One region of the Streptomyces niveiscabiei genome, then DNA from elsewhere that is predicted to be linked to it. Evidence: riboswitches for the same ligand, from Rfam matches in the RefSeq annotation. Region 1 holds a riboswitch; each other region holds the start of a gene.

Evidence for each region. Region 1 has a riboswitch for cobalamin ahead of PV682_RS26410 (cobalamin biosynthesis protein). Riboswitches for the same ligand answer to the same signal wherever they lie in the genome.
Region 2: another riboswitch for cobalamin. It lies ahead of metE (5-methyltetrahydropteroyltriglutamate--homocysteine S-methyltransferase); the one in region 1 lies ahead of PV682_RS26410 (cobalamin biosynthesis protein).
Region 3: another riboswitch for cobalamin. It lies ahead of PV682_RS13245 (ABC transporter substrate-binding protein); the one in region 1 lies ahead of PV682_RS26410 (cobalamin biosynthesis protein).
Region 4: another riboswitch for cobalamin. It lies ahead of PV682_RS17950 (CbtB domain-containing protein); the one in region 1 lies ahead of PV682_RS26410 (cobalamin biosynthesis protein).

Annotation. Positions count from the first base shown of each region.
Region 1 covers NZ_JARAYJ010000021.1:53,839-59,002, forward strand. The annotation lists gene PV682_RS26390 (alpha/beta hydrolase) at 1-193, opposite strand, end outside; gene PV682_RS26395 (class II aldolase/adducin family protein) at 246-914, opposite strand; gene PV682_RS26400 (inorganic phosphate transporter) at 1,044-2,243, shown strand; gene PV682_RS26405 (hypothetical protein) at 2,264-2,485, shown strand; cobalamin riboswitch at 2,600-2,740, shown strand; gene PV682_RS26410 (cobalamin biosynthesis protein) at 2,839-3,870, shown strand; gene PV682_RS26415 (cobyric acid synthase) at 3,867-5,164, shown strand, end outside.
Region 2 covers NZ_JARAYJ010000002.1:438,795-443,958, forward strand. The annotation lists gene PV682_RS04085 (allantoin permease) at 1-1,487, opposite strand, end outside; gene metE (5-methyltetrahydropteroyltriglutamate--homocysteine S-methyltransferase) at 1,653-3,944, opposite strand; cobalamin riboswitch at 4,074-4,293, opposite strand; gene PV682_RS04095 (MFS transporter) at 4,463-5,164, shown strand, end outside.
Region 3 covers NZ_JARAYJ010000008.1:23,743-28,906, forward strand. The annotation lists gene PV682_RS13230 (ACP S-malonyltransferase) at 1-504, opposite strand, end outside; gene PV682_RS13235 (ABC transporter ATP-binding protein) at 666-1,466, opposite strand; gene PV682_RS13240 (FecCD family ABC transporter permease) at 1,463-2,473, opposite strand; gene PV682_RS13245 (ABC transporter substrate-binding protein) at 2,485-3,504, opposite strand; cobalamin riboswitch at 3,594-3,715, opposite strand; gene PV682_RS13250 (GNAT family N-acetyltransferase) at 3,839-4,390, opposite strand; gene PV682_RS13255 (GNAT family N-acetyltransferase) at 4,426-4,932, opposite strand; gene PV682_RS13260 (HEAT repeat domain-containing protein) at 4,988-5,164, shown strand, end outside.
Region 4 covers NZ_JARAYJ010000011.1:173,085-178,248, reverse strand. The annotation lists gene PV682_RS17975 (phosphotransferase family protein) at 1-719, opposite strand, end outside; gene PV682_RS17970 (maleylpyruvate isomerase N-terminal domain-containing protein) at 800-1,369, opposite strand; gene PV682_RS17965 (MFS transporter) at 1,476-2,717, opposite strand; gene PV682_RS17960 (hypothetical protein) at 2,748-3,032, opposite strand; gene PV682_RS17955 (CbtA family protein) at 3,189-3,935, opposite strand; gene PV682_RS17950 (CbtB domain-containing protein) at 3,957-4,172, opposite strand; cobalamin riboswitch at 4,209-4,357, opposite strand; gene PV682_RS17945 (LacI family DNA-binding transcriptional regulator) at 4,429-5,164, opposite strand, start outside.

The sequences.
Region 1 (5,164 bases):
CGGCGAGGTCGCGGGTGAGCGTGAGCTGTCCGGCCGCGGTGGCGTGCACGGTGAGCCTGGGTTCCGTCGGCAGGGGCCGGCCCGGTGGCGCCTTCAGCGCCGTGTCGCTCGCCACCCGGCCCGCGGCGACGCTCGCCGCGCCGGCGGCCACTACTGCGGAGACGGCGACGGCCGTCGCTTTGACTGGGCGCACGGGTCCAGTGTCCGGGTGGTCGGCGGGCGCGGCCAGTGGACGTCCCGGGCTTTCAGGCCGTCCCCTGCCCGTACCCCCTCAGCTTGTCCCCCGCCTCCCGCACCTGGGCCGGGGTCAGGAGGCTCGGGGTGTGGCCCGGGACCGAGGCCGCCGTCAGCCAGAGCCGGCACATCCATTCGAGCTGGGCCGTGTCGGTGAAGGCGCGGTCGAGGGTGGGGGCGTACGCGAGGGTGCCGTGGTTCTGGAGGAGGCAGGCGGTGCGGTCCTGGAGGGCCGTGCGGATGTGGTCGGCGAGTTCCTGGGTGCCGTAGGTGGCGTACGGGGCGACGCGGACCGGGCCGCCGAGGGCTCCCGTCATGTAGTGGATCGCCGGGAGTTCGGGGACGAGGGTGGAGACGGCCGTCGCGTGGACGGCGTGGGTGTGGACGACGGCTCCGGCGCCGGTCGCGCGGTAGACCGTGAGGTGCATGGGGAGTTCGCTGGTCGGCTTGAGGGTGCCGAGGACCTGGGTGCCGTCGAGGGCGACGCCCGTGATGTCCTGGGGCCCCAGCCGGTCGTACGGAACGCCTGTCGGGGTGACGAGGACCACGTCGTCGAGTCGTACGGAGACGTTTCCCGATGTGCCCACCACGAGTCCGTCGGTGACCGTGCGGCGTGCCGTCGCGACCAAGGACTCCCATGCCGCGGCCTCTTCGGGACGCGGGCGCCTCTGCTCAGCCATACGGGTGATCCTGCCAGGTGGGGGAGTCATGCCCACAGTGACACCGCGATGCCCTGTCCAGTTCACCTTCCGTTCATTCAGGTTACCTACCTTCAACGAGCCGATTACTACGAACGATTGCCTGGGTAAATGGAAAACTTCTCGCTGATCCTCGCGATAGTGGTGGTAACCGCTCTCGCGTTCGATTTCACGAACGGTTTCCACGACACAGCCAACGCGATGGCGACGACCATCTCGACCGGCGCACTGAGGCCCAAGGTGGCGGTGGCCATGTCCGCCGCGCTGAACCTTGTGGGGGCGTTTCTCTCCGTGGAGGTCGCGAACACGATCTCCAAGGGGCTTGTCGACGAAAGCGGTATACGACCCGAGGTGATCTTCGCGGCGCTGGTCGGCGCGATCCTCTGGAACCTGCTGACCTGGCTGGTCGGCCTCCCCTCCAGCTCCTCGCACGCTCTGATGGGCGGCCTGATCGGCGCGACGCTGGCCTCGGCCGGCACGGGCGCGGTGCACGGCGACGTCCTGGTCACGAAGGTGCTGATCCCCGCGGTCGCCGCGCCGATCGTCGCCGGGGTCGCCGCGATGCTGGCGACGCGGCTGTCGTACACCCTGGCGAAGAAGGCCGACGGGAAGGCCGCGGAGAAGGGCTACCGGTTCGGGCAGATCGCCTCGGCCGGGCTCGTCTCGCTGGCGCACGGCACGAACGACGCGCAGAAGACGATGGGCATCATCACGCTGGCGCTCGTCGCGGGCGGCTCGCTCGCGCCCGACTCCGACCCGCCCACCTGGGTCATCCTCTCCGCCGGTCTCGCGATCGCGCTGGGCACGTACCTGGGCGGCTGGCGCATCATCCGCACGATGGGCAAGGGCCTCACCGACCTCCAGCCGCAGCAGGGCTTCGCGGCGCAGACGTCCGCCGCTACGGTCATCCTCGCCTCCTCGCACCTCGGCTTCTCCCTCTCCACCACGCACGCGGTCTCCGGGTCCGTGATGGGCGCGGGGCTCGGCCGCAAGGGCGGGGTCGTGCGGTGGTCCACCGCCACGCGGATGTTCGTCGCGTGGGGGCTGACGCTGCCGGCCGCCGCGCTGGTCGGGGCGCTCGCGGAGTCGGTCACGGACCTCGGTGACTGGGGTACGGCCGCCGTCGCGGTGTTCCTCGTCGCCTCCAGCGCGGCGATCTGGAAGATCTCGCGGCGTGAGGTCGTGGACCACACCAACGTGAACGACGACTCCTCGACACCCGATGCCGGTGCCGCCGACATCAAGGTCGTGATCCCCTCCCCGGCGACCGCCGCCACCGACCCGGCCGCTCCCCCGGCCGCGACCGTCTGACCCCGAAGGACACCGCAACCATGAAGATCGACTGGTCCGCACTCGGCTCCGTCTTCGGTGTCAGCCTCGTGGTCACCGTCGGGCTCGTGACCCTCTTCACGCTCGGCGTCATGGGCCTGTCCCGCCACGAGCGCGCCCAGGCCGACGGCGGCTCCGCCGCGCTCGCGGTGACGGGGGCGTACGCCTGCTTCGCCGCGTGCCTGGGGGCCGTGGCGTACGGCATCAGCCTCATCGTCGCCTGAGCGCCCGGAAAACCGGCAGCAACCGTTTGCACAACCCCGTACGGCACCCGCTGTACGGGGTTTCGTGTGGGGTTCTGCACACTCCGCTCTCGCAGGTCAACGGTGAGTTGACGGGTCTTCGAGGCCCGTGGTGGACTGCCAGGGCCATGTACGGCGGCTCAGGAGGAAGTCCGGTGCGAATCCGGCGCGGTCCCGCCACTGTGACCGGGGTAGTCATCCCCGGGAGCCAGGAACTCCCACCGCCGGTCTCGTCGAACCAGGGCGTGGACACCCTGAGTGAGGACATATCGCCATGCTCGGCCGCCGATTGAGGTACCGACTCCGACCGCTCACCCCTACGGCCGGCTGAGCCGATGGGTGCCGGTCGCATCTACGCGTACGGCGCCGCCGCCGGACTCCTCGGTGACCTGCTGCTCGGCGATCCCCGCCGGGGTCATCCGGTCGCCGCGTTCGGGCGTGCCGCGGCGTGTGCGGAGCGGGCGTTGTGGCGTGACCACCGGGGGTGGGGTGCGCTGCACACGGCCGTCTGCGTGGGGGGCGCGGTGGCTCTCGGGGCCGTCTCGCAGGCTGCTGTGCGCCGCTCCCCCGCCGCTTCCCTCGCGTTGACCGGCCTCGCCACGTGGGCGGTCGTCGGCGGTACCTCCCTCGCGCGCGAGGCCCGGCACATCGGGCGGGCCCTGGAGGCCGGGGACGTCGAGGCGGCGCGGGCCCGGCTGCCGCATCTGTGCGGGCGCGATCCGCAGGCGCTGGACGCGGACGGGATCGCGCGCGCGGTTGTGGAATCGGTTGCTGAGAACACCTCCGACGCCGTGGTGGGCGCGCTGGTGTGGGGGGCCGTGGGCGGGGTGCCGGGGCTGCTCGGGTTCCGGGCCGTCAACACGCTCGACGCGATGGTGGGGCACCGGTCGCCCCGTCATCTGCGGTACGGGTGGGCGTCCGCCCGGCTCGACGACGTCGCCGGGTGGCCGGGGGCCCGGCTGACCGCCGTGCTCGCGTGTGCCGCCGGAGACGATCCCCGGGGTGCCGTACGGGCCTGGCAGGCGGACGCCGTGAAGCATCCGAGCCCCAACGCCGGGCCGGTGGAGGCGTCGTTCGCGGGGGCGCTGGGGGTGCGGATGGGCGGGACGTTGTCGTACGCGGGGCGGGTCGAACACCGGCCCGTGCTCAACGGGGGTGGGCGCGGGGTGGTCGTCGGGGACATCGAGCGGGCGGTACGGCTGTCCCGGCGGGTGAGTTGGCTGGCGCTGGGGGCGACGGTCGCCGGGCGGGCGTTGGCGGGGAGGGCGCTGGCGGGGCGTGGCGCTGCCGGGCGTGGCGCTGCGGGGCTCGGTGCTGCCGGGCGTGGTTTGTGCAAACGGTTGCTGAAAAAGGGGGCCAGCGTATGAGCGGCGGGCTACTGGTCGCCGGGACCACCTCCGACGCCGGTAAGAGTGTCGTCACCGCCGGGATCTGCCGGTGGCTCGTACGGCAGGGCGTGAAGGTCGCGCCGTTCAAGGCGCAGAACATGTCCCTCAACTCGTTCGTGACCCGCGAGGGCGCGGAGATCGGGCGGGCGCAGGCGATGCAGGCGCAGGCGTGCCGGATCGAGCCGACCGCGCTGATGAACCCGGTGCTGCTGAAGCCCGGCGGGGAGCGGAGCAGTCAGGTCGTGCTGATGGGGAAGCCCGTCGGCGAGATGGACGCGCGCCGGTATCACGGGGGCCGCCAGGAGCAGTTGCTCGGAACGGTGCTCGACTGCCTCGCCGAACTCCGGTCCACGCACGACGCGGTGATCTGCGAGGGCGCCGGATCGCCCGCCGAGATCAACCTGCGGCGCACCGACATCGTCAACATGGGGATCGCGCGCAACGCGGCGTTGCCGGTGCTGGTGGTCGGGGACATCGACCGCGGCGGCGTCTTCGCCTCGTTCTTCGGGACGGTCGCCCTGCTCTCGCCGGAGGACCAGGCCCTGGTCGCCGGGTTCCTGGTGAACAAGTTCCGCGGCGATGTGTCGCTGCTGGAACCGGGGTTGGAGATGCTGCGCGGGCTGACCGGCCGGCCGGCGTACGGGGTGCTGCCGTTCCGGCCGGGCCTCGGGATCGACGAGGAGGACGGCATGGCGGTGTCCCTGCGGGGCGCCGTACGGGAGTCCTCGCTCGCGCCGCCGGTCGGGGACGAGATCCTCCGGGTCGCCGTCTGCGCCGTGCCGTTGATGTCGAACTTCACGGACGTGGACGCGCTGGCCGCCGAACCCGGCGTGGTGGTGCGGTTCGTGGACCGGCCGGAGGAACTCGCGGACGCGGACCTGGTCGTCGTACCCGGAACCCGGGGGACGGTGAAGGCACTTGAGTGGCTTCGCGAGCGGGGGCTAGCCGTCGAGTTGGCTCGCAGAGCTGCCGCCGGGAGGCCGACTCTGGGGATCTGCGGCGGTTTTCAGCTCCTCGGCGAGCGCATCGAGGACGACGTCGAGTCGCGTGCCGGCGTCGTCGACGGGCTCGGACTGCTGCCCGTGCGGGTGCGGTTCGCCCGCGAGAAGACTCTGACCCGGCCGGTGGGCGAGGCCCTCGGGGAGCGGGTCGAGGGGTACGAGATCCATCACGGGGTCGCCGAAGTCGTAGGCGGGGACCCCTTCCTGGACGGCTGCCGGGTCGGCGCCGTCTGGGGTACGCACTGGCACGGTTCGCTGGAGTCGGACGGGTT
Region 2 (5,164 bases), on a different contig from region 1:
GGGTCGAGGAGGGGTTCGGCTATGCCGTCGTCCGTGCGGCGGAGGTAGTACTTGCCCTTCGTGGCGATAGCCATCAGGGGGGTGAGGACGAAGGCCAGGACCGCCGCCGCGACCGGCGAGTACGGCTGGAGCGTGTCGCCGAGGGCGTGGAAGTACAGGGCGATCGACAGGCCCGAGGCCGCCACGAAGGCGACGACGCCCACCGGGTTCACCGCGTACAGCATGCCCCGGCGGAACTCCGGCTGGAGCGGGGAGAGTTTGAGGACGTACTTGTTGACGCCGATGTCCGTCGCGACCGTCACGACCCACGCGATCGCGCAGTTGGAGTAGAAGCCGAGGATGCTGTTGAGGAAGCTGAACATGTCGGCCTCCATCAGGATCAGCGCGAACGAGAGGTTGACCAGGACGAACACCATGCGCCCGGGATACCGCTTGGTCACCCGCGTGAACGAGTTCGTCCAGGCCAGCGAACCGGAGTACGCGTTCGTCACATTGATCTTGATCTGGCTGATCACGACGAGGACGACGGCCAGCGGAACGACCAGCCAGGACGGCATCATCGCGTCGAACGCGCCCCGGAACTGCTGGATCGGCTCGGGCGCCGCGTCCGCCCCGACCTTCGCGATGATGTACACCGCGAGGAACACGCCGATCGCCTGCTTCAGCGCACCGAGGACCACCCACCCGGGACCGGCCATGATCACGGCCGTCCACCAGCTCCGCTTGTTCGCCTCGGTCTTGGGCGGCATGAACCGCAGGTAGTCGATCTGCTCACCGATCTGCGCGATGAGCGAGAGACACACGCCGGCCCCGAGGAGCACGGACGCCGTGTTGATGCCGCCCTCGCCGTCCGTACCCGCGTAGTTCAGGAACTTGTCGACCGTGCCGGGGTCGGTCGCGACCAGGTACACCAGCGGCCCCACCATCAGCAGCAGCCAGATCGGCGTCGTCCACACCTGGAGCTTGCTCAGCGCCTTCATGCCGTAGATCACCAGCGGGATGACCATCAGCGTGGAGACCAGGTAGCCGAGCCACAGGGGGAGTCCGAGGCCCAGCTTCAGCCCCTGGGCCATGATCGACCCTTCGAGCGCGAAGAAGATGAACGTGAAGCTCGCGAAGATGACGCTGGTCAGCACCGAGCCGTAGTACCCGAACCCCGAGCCCCGCGTGATCAGGTCCAGGTCGATGTTGTACCGCGCGCCGTAGTACGCCAGCGGGAACCCCGTCACGAAGATGACCACGGCCGCCACGGCGATCGCCACGAGCGCGTTGCCGGTGCCGTGCGCCAGGCCGATGCCCGCGCCGATCGAGAAGTCCGCCATGTAGGCGATGCCGCCCAGCGCGGTCGTCGCCACGACCATCGGGGTCCAGCGGCGGTAGCTGCGGGGCGCGAAGCGGAGGGTGTAGTCCTCCAGGGTCTCCTTGGTGGCCTGGTCGGTGGTCGGGGCTGGGGCTGTGCGTATGTCTGTCTGCGGCTCGACGCTCACTACATCTCCTTGCGGCGGGGAGGGGACTGTTGTCCCGCGAGACGGCTTGCGGGAGCACGGAGACGGTAGGCAGAGGGTGTTACCCCTAAATACTTCCTGTATGAAGGAGATGTTTCGGTGAACGGGCGAAGCCCCCGGGGATCCCCGAGGGCTTCACCTCCCGGCTCAGGACAGTTCCGCCCGCACCCTCCTCGCCGCCGTCACCAGGTTCTCCAGCGACTCCCGCGTCTCCGGCCAGCCCCTCGTCTTCAGCCCGCAGTCCGGGTTCACCCACAGGCGGTCCGCCGGGATCGCCTCAAGTCCCGCCCGGAGCAACGCCGAAGCCTCCTCCGCGCTCGGCACGCGCGGCGAGTGGATGTCGTACACCCCCGGGCCCGCCTCCCTCGGATAGCCGTGCGCCGCCAGTTCCCGCGCCACCTGCATGTGCGAGCGGGCCGCCTCCAGGCTGATCACGTCCGCGTCCAGCGCGTCGATCGCCTCCACGACGTCCCCGAACTCCGCATAGCACATGTGCGTGTGGATCTGGGTGCGCGCCTGGACGCCGGACGTCGCCAGGCGGAACGCCTCCGTCGCCCACTCCAGGTACGCCGCGTGGTCCGCCCCGCGCAGCGGCAGCGTTTCCCGCAGCGCCGGTTCGTCCACCTGGATCACCGGACTCCCCGCCGCCTCAAGGTCGTTCACCTCGTCGCGCAGGGCGAGCGCCACCTGGCGGGCCGTCTCGCCGAGCGGCTGGTCGTCCCGTACGAACGACCACGCCAGCATCGTCACCGGCCCCGTCAACATGCCCTTGACCGGGCGGGAGGTGAGGGACTGGGCGTACGACGTCCAGCGGACCGTCATCGGGTCGGGGCGGGAGATGTCCCCGGCGAGGATCGGGGGACGGACGTACCGGGTGCCGTAGGACTGGACCCAGCCGTGCTGGGTGGCGAGGTAGCCCGTGAGCTGTTCGGCGAAGTACTGGACCATGTCGTTCCGTTCGGGTTCGCCGTGGACCAGCACGTCGATGCCGGCCTTCTCCTGGAAGGCGATCACCTCCCGGATCTCGGCGCGGATGCGGTCCTCGTAGCCGTCGAGGCCGATCCGCCCCGCCCGCAAGTCCGCGCGGGCGGCCCGGAGTTCACCGGTCTGCGGGAACGAGCCGATCGTGGTCGTCGGCAGCGTGGGCAGCCCGAGATGCGCGCGCTGCGCCAAGGCCCGCTCGGCGTACGGCTGTTCGCGGCGGGTGTCGGCCGCAGTGACCGCCGCCGCACGGGCCCGCACATCCGGGTCGCGCGTGATCGGTGACCCTGCCCGGGACGTCAAATCCGCGTGGTTGGCGGCGAGTTCGGCGGCGATGGCGCCGGTTCCGCTGGTCAGTCCGCGCGCCAGGGTGACGACCTCGGCGGTCTTCTGCCGGGCGAAGGCCAGCCAGCGCAGGATCTGCGGGTCGGTGTCGCGTTCGAGGCCGGTGTCGAGGGGGACGTGCAGGAGGGAGCAGGAGGCGGCGACGTCGACGCGGCCGGCGAGCCCGAGGAGGGTGCCCAGCAGGGTCAGCGACTTCGCGAGGTCGTTCACCCAGACGTTGCGGCCGTCGACCACCCCCGCGACGAGCCGCTTGCCGGGCAGCCCGCCGACGGACGCGAGGTCCTCCAGCGTGCCGGGCCGCGTGAAGTCGAGGGCGAGCCCCTCGACGGGCGCCTTGGCCAGCACCGGCAGGGCCTCGCCGGGCCGGTCGAAGTAGGTCGCGACCAGCAGCTCGGGACGGTCCCCGAGCGTGCCGAGGTCCCGGTACGCGCGCGCGGCGGCGTTCAGCTCGGCCGGGGTGCGGTCCTGGACGAGGGCGGGCTCGTCGAGCTGCACCCACCGGGCACCGGCCGCGCGCAGCTCGGCGAGGATCTCGGCGTACACCGGCAGGAGCCGGTCGAGGAGGGTGAGCGGCTCGAAGGCGGGGTCGACGCCGGGGGCGGGCTTGGCCAGCAGCAGGTAGGTGACCGGGCCGACGAGGACCGGGCGCGCCGTCAGGCCGAGGGCGAGGGCCTCCCTCAACTCGGCGAGCTGCTGGGCGGGTTCGGCGCGGAAGACCGTGTCCGGGCCCAACTCGGGCACCAGGTAGTGGTAGTTGGTGTCGAACCACTTGGTCATCTCCAGTGGCGGCGCGTCCTGCGTGCCGCGCGCCATGGCGAAGTAGCGGTCCAACGGGTCGGCGATTCCCGCGTGGCGTACGGGAATCGCGCCGACCATGACGCTGGTGTCGAGGACGTGGTCGTACAGCGAGAAGTCGCCGGTGGGCACCTCGTCGAGGCCGGCGTCGGAGAGGCGGCGCCAGGTCGCGGCGCGCAGGTCGGCGGCGGTCGAGCGGAGTTCGCCTGCGGTGACGCGGCCCTTCCAGTAGCCCTCGACGGCCTTCTTCAGTTCCCGGTGCTCGCCCTGCCGGGGGTAGCCGTACAGGGTTGCCGCGGCTGCGGACTTCGTGGTCACGGAGATCTCCTTCACGAGACGATTCCCTGAGGTCCCGGCGACGGGACGAGGGCGTGAAGGAGCGGACGGCACGAAGCCGCCTGTGCGCCGACCCACCCGCGAGGTCACCGGAACTCCGTGCGCGAACACATCGCGCACGGGCAGTCGGCAGGTCTTCGGACTCGCGGGCACGCCTCCTCCGAGGACGAGGCACCTACTGGCCGTCGCTTCCCAGGCCCCATGGGCCCAGTGCGTATGACGGCGGTCGTTCCCGCTCACCGCTGCGGGGCAGTCCCGGATTCCCACCGGGTTCCCTCTTGCGACGCGGCCCGTCTGGCTGACGGGGCGAACCGGCTGCGGTGATCAGCGTACGGGGTGAACCGCCGGTACGGGGAGGGCCTTTGGGAAACCGGCCGGTATGTGACGCCGGTCTCTTTATCGAAACGGTTGAGTTTCGCTAGTGAGGTGTGTAGCGTTCCTGAAGTACGAAACCGTTTCGTTCGCGAGACGCCCGATCATCTCATCGGAGCAGGCCCCTGATGTCACAGACCACTCAGACGCCGGACACGACGTCACTCACGAAGACAGCCGAGGAACCCGCGTCCCGTCACCGCTGGTGGGTCCTCGCGATGATCGGCATAGCCCAGCTGATGGTCACCCTGGACGCGACGATCGTGAACATCGCGATGCCGTCCGCCCAGGCCGACCTCGGGTTCTCCGACGGCGACCGGACCTGGATCGTCACCGCCTACTCCCTCGCCTTCGGCAGCCTCCTGCTCCTCGGCGGCCGGATCGCGGACCTCTTCGGCCGCAAGGTCGCCTTCCTGATCGGCGTCGGCGGCTTCGCGGCGGCCTCCGCGCTGGCCGGCGCCGCCACGAACTTCGAGGTCCTCGTCGTCGGCCGCACCCTCCAGGGCCTGTTCGGCGCGCTCCTCGCACCGGCCGCGCTCTCCCTGCTGACCACGACGTTCACCGACGCCAAGGAGCGCGCCCGCGCCTTCGGTATCTACGGCGCCATCGCCGGCTCCGGCGCGGCCGTCGGCCTGCTGCTCGGCGGGGTCCTCACCGAGTACCTCGACTGGCGCTGGACCCTCTACGTCAACCTCGCCCTCGCCGTGATCCCCCTGGTCGGCGGCTGGATCCTGCTCAAGCGCACGGCCCGCGAACCCGGCGCGAAACTCGACATCCCCGGCACGATCCTCGTCACCACGGGTCTCTTCTCCGTCGTCTACGGCTTCTCG
Region 3 (5,164 bases), on a different contig from region 1:
GGGCAGGTTCAGGGCGGCGAGGAGACGGTGCGCCTCGGCCTCCGGGTCGCCGTCCGTCACCGGGGGTTCGACCAGGAGCATGCCGCCGGGGTGGCCGGTCAGGGCGCGGGCCACCAGACAGGCGATGCGGGTGCCGTCCGCGACGTCCAGGACGCCCGCCGCGACACAGGCCGCGATGTCGCCGAAGCTCATCCCGACGACCCGGTCCGGGGCGAGCCCCGAACGGCACAGCGCCCGGTGCACGGCGACCGAGCAGGCGAACAGCGCGTACTGCGGCGTCCCGACGGGGCCGTCCGCCAGCTCCCGCGAACTCCTCAACTCCCCGCTCAGCAGCCGCGAGACGACCGGCGCCACCCCGAACTCCCCGGCCACCGGATCCCCTTCGGCCGCGACCTCCTCCAGCGCCTCCTCCACGACGTCCTGCGCGTCCAGCGCTCTGAGCAGCGGCGCCAGCGTGAAATCCCCCTGCCCGGCGAAGGCGTGGACCACCATCCGATCGCTCACCACGGCGACTCCCAGACTCGGCCGAGTGTGTGTCTCTCGTCAGAGACCTCAGCACAGCGCCGCCCGGCGGCGGCAGAGCGCGCGGCGGCACAGGGGAGCGACGCGGGCGCGCACGCCGGGTCCGGCGCGGCTTCGCGGTGACCGCGGCGCGTGCGCCCCGCTCACACCGGGCCGAGGAAGCGGATGTGCGGGCGGCCGTCCGGCGCCTCGTCGGTGACGGCGGCGCGCACGCCGTACACGTCCGCCACGAGCGACTCCGTCAGGACCTCGCGGGGCGTGCCGGCCGCGATCACGCGGCCCTGCCTGAGGACGGCGAGGCGGTCGCAGTACATCGCCGCCAGGTTGAGGTCGTGCAGGGCGACGACCGTCGTGACCTTCAGCTCCGTGATCAGGTTCAGCAGCGCCAACTGGTGCCGGATGTCCAGGTGGTTGGTGGGTTCGTCGAGGAGGAGCTCGCTGGGGTCCTGCGCGAGCGCGCGGGCGATGTGCACGCGCTGGCGCTCACCGCCCGACAGGGAGTGCCAGGGGCGGTCCGCCTTGTCGGTGAGGCCGGTGCGCTCCAGCGCCGTACGCACCGCGTCCTCGTCGCCCGGCGCGGCCGGCGTCCACGCGCGGCGGTGCGGGACACGGCCGAGGCGTACGACGTCCACGACCGTCAACGCGACCTGGGTGTCCGCCTGTTGCTCGACGACGGCGACCCGGCGGGCGATGCCCCTGCGGCCCACCTCGGGGAGCGGGCGGCCGTCCAGGGTGACCGTGCCGGAGTCGGGGGCGAGGACACCCGCGAGGACGCGCAGGAGCGTGGACTTGCCGGAGCCGTTCGGGCCGAGGAGGCCGGTCACCCGGCCGGGGCGGGGGGCGAGGGTGACGCCGTCGAGGATCAGGGTGCCGGCGGCCGTGCGGGTCACGCGGTCCGCGCGCAAGCCGTCGTCAGTCGCCTTGTCCGTCGCCGTGCCGGTCATCGTGCGCCCTTCGTCCGGTACAGCACCGCCACGAACGCCGGGACCCCGATCAGGGATGTCACGACCCCCACCGGGACCTCCTGCGGGGACAGCACCGTGCGGGCCAGCGTGTCGACCCAGACCAGGAACACCGCGCCCGCCAGCGCCGTCGCCGGGAGGAGGCGGGTGTGTCCTGGGCCGGTCAGGGCGCGCGTCGCGTGCGGGAGGACCAGGCCGACGAAGCCGATCGCACCCGCCGAGCTGACCAGGGCCGCCGTCAGCAGGGCCGTCGTGCAGAGCAGGATCAGACGGGTACGGGCCACCGAGACGCCCAGCGACATCGCCGCGTCCTGCCCGAACGCGAACGCGTCCAGCGTGCGCGCCTGGCCGACGCAGACCAGCAGCGCCGCCGCGAGGACCGCCGTACCGACGGCGACGTCCGTCCAGTCCGCGCCGCTCAGCGAGCCCAGCAGCCAGAACAGGACGCCCCTCGTGGTCTCCGCGTCCGCCGCCGTCATCACGATGAACGACGTCAGCGCCGAGAAGAGCTGCATCGCCGCGACCCCCGCGAGGACCACCCGGTCCGTCGTACCGCCCAGCGTGTGGCTCAGCAGCAGCACCAGGCCGAACGCCAGCACCGCCCCGATGAACGCGCCGCCCGACACCGACACCAGGCCGCCGCCCGCGCCGAGCACGACGATGACGACCGCGCCCGTCGAGGCGCCCGAGGAGACGCCGAGGACGAAGGGGTCGGCGAGCGGGTTGCGCAGCAGCGACTGCATCACCGCGCCGCACACCGCGAGCCCGGCGCCGCACACCGCCGCGAGGAGCGTGCGCGGCAGGCGCAGGTTCCACACGATGCCGTCCCGCAGCGGGCTCAACTCCGTGTGGCCCCAGCCGAGATGGGACGCCACCGACGCCCACACGTCCGCGACCGCGATGTCCGCCGGGCCGATCGTGATCGCCAGCGCGACCGACGCGGCCAGCAGCGCCAGGCCGCCCGCGGTGAACAGGAGACCGCGGGTCACGAGGCGGCGGGTCACCGGGAGAGGCCGTACGTCCGCAGCGCCGCCGCGACCTTCTCGATGCCCTCGACCGTACGGATCGTCGGGTTCATGGCCTGGCCCGACAGCAGGACGTACCGCTTGTTCCTCACCGCCGTCATGTTCCTCGTGACCGGGTTCGACTCCAGGAACGCGATCTTCTTCGCGGCCGTCTCCGCCGTCTGCTGCTTGCGCGTGAGGTCGCCGATCACCAGGACCGCCGGGTCCCGGTCCGCGACCGTCTCCCAACTCACCTGCGGCCATTCGTCCTTGGTGTCGTCGAAGACGTTCTTCGCGCCCAGCGCGCGGGTGATGACGCCGGGAGCTCCGCAACAGCCCGCGAGGTAGGGGGACTGGGAGTTCGCGAACCAGTAGAGCAGGGTGACGTCCTGGGCCCTCAGACCCGAAGTCGCCTTCCGCACGCGCTCCTTGAGGTCAGCGACCAGCTTCTCGCCGCGCTCCTCGACGCCGAAGATCCTCGCCAGGTCCAGGACTTCGCCGTACACCGTGTCGATCGACAGCGGCTGCGTGCGCGCGCCGTCGCCGTCCCCGCCGTTGTCCTTGCCGACGCAGTCCGAGGGGGACAGGTACGTCGGGACGCCCAGCTTCTCGAACTGTTCCCTCGGGGCCACGCCGCCCTTGCCCAGCGTCGACGCGAACGAGGCCGCCACGAAGTCCGGTTCCGCGTCCAGGACCCTCTCCAGCGAGGGCGCGTTGTCCGCGAGGCGCTCGACCTTCGCGTTCTCCTTCTCCAGGCCCTTGGACACCGGGTCCGTCCAGGTCGCCGTCCCCACCATGCGGTCCGCGAGGCCCAGGGAGAGCATGATCTCCGTGGTGCCCTGGTTGAGGGAGACCGCGCGCTTCGGGGGGCTGCCGACGGAGACTTTCTCGCCGCAGTTCGTGAGAGTGAGGGCGCCTGAACTCTCGTCCTCGGGGGACGCAGGGGACGAAGACCCGCACCCCGCGACGAGAACAGCGGACACAGCAGCCAGTACGGCAGGACGTGCGAGTCGCACAGAGCTTCCTTCGGCGTCGAGGGCTCGTACGCGAAGCCCGGTCGTACGGTCGCACCCCCTCGCCGGGGCTCCGGCCGGAGGCCGCCAGCAGGTCTTCGGACTCGGGATCGTCCAGCCGGGACGCCTTCCCGGACGAACCGTCCAGTGGCCTGCTGTCCCGCCCGTCACCCTCACCGCTGCGCGTCAGCTCCGGAGTCCCACCGGATTCCCTGACCTCGTGCGTTCGCTCGGACGCACGTGGGTTCGACTGGCCCTGGGAAGCTATCACGCGGGGAAGGGGCGGAGGGGGGTGGGGCGGGGCCGGGAAGTGACCGACCGGCGGGGACGCGGGTTCTCACCCCCGCCCGCTCTCCCACTCCCGCGCCAGCATCGCGTACACGTACTCGCTTCCCCACCGCTCCCCGTCGAGGTCGTTCTCCACCAAGTGGGCCTCGCGGCGCATGCCGAGCCGCTCGGCGACCCGTACGGAACCGGTGTTCAGGGCGTCGATACGGGCGTACAGGCGGTGGGTGCGCAACTCGCCGAAGGCCAGGCCGGCTCCCGCGCGGGCCGCCTCCGTCGCGTAACCCCGGCCGCTGTGCGCGGGGTTGAAGACCCAGCCGATCTCGGTCTGCCGGGCACGCACACTCGCCGCCTTGAGGACGATCTCCCCCACGACCCCGGGCTCGCCCCGCCGGCACACCGCCAGGACCAGGCTGTCACCGTCCTCGCCCCAGGGCGACCCCTCGGCGCGGCGTGCCAGGCTCTCCCCGCACTGCTCCCTGCTGAGCGGCGGCCGGTACAGATGACGGGCGACCTCGGGCAGCCCCTGATACGCGTACAGGTCGTCGAGATCGTCCGGGGTGAAGAGGCGGAGGTGGAGGCGGTCGGTGGTGAGGGAGGTCATCGGGGCAACGTAACTCCTGCGCGGCGACAGGCGCTTCACGTTTTCCTCACCCACCGCATCTCGCCCTCGTGCCACTCCCCGGTGGCCACGAGCCCCGCCCCTCTCGCCACGGCGGCGGACGCCGCATGCTCGGGATGGACATGCGCGACGACCGTACGCACCGACATGCCACCGAGCCACTCCACCAACCCCCGGGCTGCCTCACCCGCGATCCCCCGCCCCTGCCACGGCGTTCCCACGACCCACGCGACCTCGGCACGCGGCCCGGCGTCCACGACCGTCGCCTGAACCGTCCCCACCAGACACCCCTCCTCCCCAAGCCGCACCACCCAGTTCAGCCACGAGACCCCCGGCTCCGGAGCCCCCGCCGCCAACCGCTCGTACCGCGCCCGCACTTCCTCCACCGTCCCCGGCCCCCCGCCGATGAACTCATACAACGCCGGATCGGCCAGCACCCCCGCCATCTCCTCGGCATACTCGACCCGCAACGGCAACAGCCCCAGCCGCGCGGTACGGATCGGCTCCGCCGAAATCCTGTCCAACGGTGTGCTCCCCTTGTCCTATCGTCGGACCCTGATCGTAGGGGGAACGCAGATCATGGACCTGTGTACGGCCATCGCCGCGTACGACGACACCGCCGCCGAGAGACTGATGTACGACGATGGAGCCGACCCGGACGAACTCCTCCCGGACGGCACCACACCCCTGTCCCGCGCGGTGGACAGCGGCTCCCCGTCCCTCGTCCTCACCCTCCTGGGCAAGGACCCCTGCCTA
Region 4 (5,164 bases), on a different contig from region 1:
CGGCCCAGCCGGCCCCCCGCCTCCTCGTACGCCTCGACGAACCTCCGCCCCCACTCCGGGCCGTGCAGCAACGCCAGGTTGGTCGCACAGCGCGCGACATCGAGGCCCGCCGGTCCCCACGACGCGGTCGCCCAGTCGACGACGCCGGTGATCCTCAGCGGTACGCCGAACAGGACGTTGCCGGGGTGGAAGTCCCGGTGCAGGAACCGTCCTTCGTACGGTGGCGCGGGCTCGCGGATGACGTCGATCGCGGCGGCCCACGTCGCCGTGTCGGCGCCGGGCGGGATCACGACGCTCTCGGCGGTCGTCCGCGTCGTGTACGCCGGCGGTCGCTCGTCGGGTTCCAGTGCGTGGATCCCGACGAGCTGACGGGCCAGCAGGGGCACCCGCTCGGCGACCCCCTCGTCGTCGAGGCACGTCCGGCCCGGCAGGTACGTCATGAGCAGTGCTCCGGCGCCCGCGTCGGCCGCGACCAGCACGGGGGCCGGCACGCCGGTCCCCGCGAGCAGGGCCAGCGTCCCGGCCTCCCTGCGCACCTCGTCCTCATGCCGCACCCCGGTCCGCAGGACCAGCTCACGGGTCCCGCCGCCCCTCGTACGGATGGCCAGCCGCCGCGTCTGCGCGCTGATGCCCCCGTACAACACCTCGACACCGACGATCTCTTCGCCGGGTTCCAGGCACTGCTTCACCCAGGCCAGGCTCGACGAGCGGACACTCACCAGGTCACCAGCACCCTTCCGGTCACTCCTGCTCGAAGGAACACCGCCTCGCCGCCGGATCACGCCGTCGCTCGGGCCGGTCAGTCCGGGCGTGCCGCTTGCCACGTCCAGGAGGTCTGGCGGGGGAGGCCGGCGAGTTCTGCTCGGCCGGTGCACCAGAGGAGGACCCGGGTGGGGTCTCCGGGCGGGGCCGCGGGGAAGAGCCGGGTGAGGACCGCCGCGCTCAGCGGTGCCGGTGGCAGCCAGTCCACGGACAGGCCCTGTGTGATGTCGTGGGTGTGCAGCAGGATCTCGGCGACACCCATCGCGGCGAACCCCCCGGGGTCGCACGGGCCCCAGTGCCAGGCCCGCAGGGCCGGGTCGGCTGTGGCCAGCGCGCTGCCGAGCAGTCCGCCACAGGCGGTGACGGCCTGGAGCACTTCGGCCGGTGAGGCGGTGGGGCGGACGTTCAGGTCGATGGGGAGGTAAGCGTCGGCGGGCTGCGCCGCCACCTGCGCCGCGTAGGCCAGCAGGTCGTGTGCGATGTGGGCCGCTGTCTCCCGGCAGGTCCATTCGAGCGGCCCGGCCGCCACCGTCCAGTCCTCGGCGGTACGGGGGCCGAGCACCTCCAGCATCTCCGCCACGGCGGCGTCGACATCCTTGTGGTCCATGCGGAACTCCTCGTGACGGGGCCGGGGTGGTTGTCGTCGTCCGTGCGTCGTTCAGGCAGGGCTGGAGCATGGATGTGACCATGCCGAAGTCCCGGGCGACGGAGCTTCATGCGCCGCGTTGTGAGTATGCCGTGGCCGCGATCACCGGGAGGAGGGTCAGGGCGAGGGCGCTCGATGTGAGGGCGAGGGTCGGGTAGCTCGTCGATGTGACGATCAGGCCCGAGGAGATGCCGCCGGTGGCGCCCGCGAGGGAGATCGAGACGTCCACCAGGCCCTGGGTCCTGGCGCGGTTGGTGAGGGGGACGGAGTCGGTGAGGAGGGCGGTGCCGGAGACGACGCCGAGGTTCCAGCCCAGGCCGAGGAGGGCGAGGGCCAGGCTCAGGAGGGGGACGGAGTCTTCCGGGGCGGTGGCGGCGACCAGGCCGGCAGTCAGGAGGGTGAGCGCGGCGGACGTTGCCGTGCGGAGCGGTCCGTGGCGGTCGGTGAGGCGGCCGGTCAGCGGGGAGGGGAGGTACATCGCGGCGATGTGGACGGCGATGACCAGCCCGGACGCGCCGGTCCCGTGCCCGTGGTCGTGCATGTGGACCGGCGTCATCGTCATGACGGCGACCATGACGAGTTGGGTGACGACCATGACGAGCGCGCCCAGCGTGACGCCGCCGCCCTCGCGGGGGCTCAGCAGGCCGCTGACCGGCGTCCGCGCGGCCAGCGTCCGCGCCAGGACCAGCGGGTCGGGGCGCAGGCTCACCGTCAGCACCAGCGCGGCCAGCGCGTACGCGCCGCCGGACAGCAGGAAGGGCCCCGCCAGCTCGGGAATCCCCAGCGCCGCCCCCACCTCCCCCATCGGCGCCGTGAGGTTCGGCCCGGCCACACCGCCCAGCGTCGTCGCGACCAGCACCGTCGACACGGCCCGCGCCCGATGCCCCGGCGCCGCGAGGTCGGCTCCGGCGTACCGCGCCTGAAGGTTCGTCGCCGACCCGGCCCCGTACACGAACATCGCGGCGAAGAGCAGCACCGGACTGTCCACGACGGCGGCGACGATCACCCCCACCGCCCCGAGCACCCCCGCGAGATACCCGAGCACGAGCCCGGGGCGGCGCCCACGGCGGTGGGAGACGCGTCCGACGGCTACGGCGGTGAGCGCGGAACCCCCGGTCAGCAGGGCGCTGGGCAGCCCCGAGAGCCGCGTGGACCCCAGCATGTCCTGTGCCAGGAGGGCGCCGACGGTGACCCCGGCGGCCAGCCCCATGCCGCTGAGGACCTGGGAGGCGACCAGCACCCGCAGGACGCGCCGCTGGGCCCGCACGGGATCGGTCGAGGCAGTCGTCGCGGGGACGGTCACATCCATGCTTCCCACCTCATGTCCAGGCCCTCGGTCTCATGACCTCCGCCCCCGATACCTCCGCAGCGCCCCGGCGACCGCACACCGCACACAGTCGTCGACCGGCACCCGATGACACCGCACCGGCCCTCCGGCCAACGCCTCCAGTTCCGCCACCAGCCTCTCCGTACGCCTGGCCTGCTCCGCGAGCACCCGTACCCGCGCGCTCTGCCCGCCGACCTGCCGCCTGCTGGCGATCAACCGCTCGTACTCCGGGACAGTCAGCGCCACCACCTCACGCCCGCCGAGGGTGATCCGGCGCGGCCGGGGTGTGTTGGGCACGTGCTTCCTCCGCTCCTCGCCGAAGCCGGGGCTGAAATCTGGGCCGGGGCCGGGATCTCGGCCGGGGCTGGGGCCTGGCCTGCGCCTGCGCCTGCGCCTGCGCCTGCGCCTGCGCCAGCGAACACGTGAGGGCCCCGCAGTCGAGGCCCTCAGGTGTCAGACGGTGACGGTCTCCCGCCGGGTCACGGGATCGGGCCTCAGCAGCCGATGCGCCAACTCCCCGAAGGCGAGCCCGAATCCGGTCCACAACGTCGCCTGGATGGCGAGCGCGGAGAGCCGGAACCGCCACAGGACGGTCGCGGGGAAGTCGGCGGGCACCTCGTTCACGGACGGCAGGAACGCGTACGCCAGCCCGGTCGCGGCGACGAACGCGGCCACCGCGACGACCGTCGCCCACCAGTTGCCGAGGCCAGGCGCGAGCCGCTTGCCGAGGAGGGTCGCGGCGACGGCGAGCAGGACGCTGAGGACCAGCATCAGGAAGTACAGGGTGGTGCGCTTCCCGATGGTGTCGCCGTCGCCGACGGCGGGCGGGTTGGCCGGGTACTTGAGGAACGGGACGACGTAGACGGCGACCAGCGCGCAGCTGGCCAGGAGCAGCGCGGTGGCCCGGGGGCTGAAGCGTCCGACGCGGCCGAGGGCGAAGCAGTACGCGAGGGCCGCGATGCCGCCGAAGGCGACGCCGTAGACGAGGACGCCGGTCGCGAGTCCGGCGGTGGACTGGAGGGAGCGGGAGACGAGTTCGGCCTCGTGGCCGTGCTCGTGGGAGTGGGCCTCCTCGAAGCCGATCGCCTTGTCGACGGAGGGTTCACCGAGGACGTAGGCGACGATCAGGGCGAGCACGCCGGCCGCGAGACCGGCGAGCATGCCCCGCACGAGCAGGTTCCGTACGGTTGCGGAGTTCATGGGGTGTCGGCGTCCCTCGGGTCAGTGGCAGGGGAAGCCGAGCAGGTGGCGGGCGTCGTGCACCCACTCGTGGACCTCTTCGCCGGAGAGGAGTGCGGTGGCGCCCTGCTCGGCGCCGACGAAGTACAGCAGGATCAGCATGAGGACGCCGAAGAAGACGGCCCAGGGGGCGATGGCCTTCAACGGCAGTTTGAGCGGGGTGGTGGCGGTGGTCGGCTGGGCGACGTGCTGCGCCATGGCAGGGCCTCCTTCGGGAGTTCGCGTCCCGTCTCGGTGGTGCTCCGTACGACGGCTACGGGTCTGACTCACCCCTGCCTCGAAGAGGCCGCAGGGCACACAGTGGCGCGACCGTGCCGGGATCTCACCGGCTTCCGTCCTGCCGTCGTTGTCGGGGCGACGATACCGCGTGACGTGTACCCGACCAACCCCGCGTCACCAGGCACTTTCCTCCCGACGCCGCCGCTCAGGGCCCTTCGCCGCCCCGGGTCGCGCCTCACGGGCCGCCGCTCGACTCGCGGATCGCGAGCGTGAAGCCGCTGACGAACTCCTCGTACCGGGGCGGGGGTTCGTGCTGTTCGATGCGGGTGACGAGGAGGGTGACGGCGTGTTCGGCCATGCCGTCGTGGTCGGGGTCGACGCTGGACAGGGACGGGACGAGGTACGCGCTCTCGGCGATGTCGTCGAACCCGATGACCTTGACCTGGCCGGGGACGCGGACGCCGCTGTCGGCGAGTCCGCGCAGGACGCCCATCGCGAGGGTGTCGGTCACGCAGAACACGCCGTCGAAGTCCAGGCCCCCGGCGACCATGTCCCGCGCGCACCGGGCGCCCTCGGCGAGCCCGAACCGGCCGACCTCGCGGACCAGTCCGGGGTCGTACGGCACCCCCGCGTCGGTGAGGGCCTGCCGGTAGCCGGCGTGGCGGAGGCTGGAGGTGTCGATCTCGTCGATGTCTCCGCAGACCAGCGCTATCCGCCGGCACCCCCGCTCGACGAGGTGGGCGACGGCCGCCCGGGACGCCTCCAAGTTGGGCATGCCGACGTGGTCCACGGGTCCGCCGACGATGCGGTCGCCGAGCACGACCACGGGGTGCTCGACGGTGAGGCGTTCGGCGTCGGTCTGCGCCAGGCCGACGGCGCTGAGCAGGAGGCCGTCGTAGAGGCGGTTGCGGGAGAGGGAGAGGGCGTCGAGTTCGCTCTCCCGCGTGGCGCCGGTCTGTTCGATGCCGACG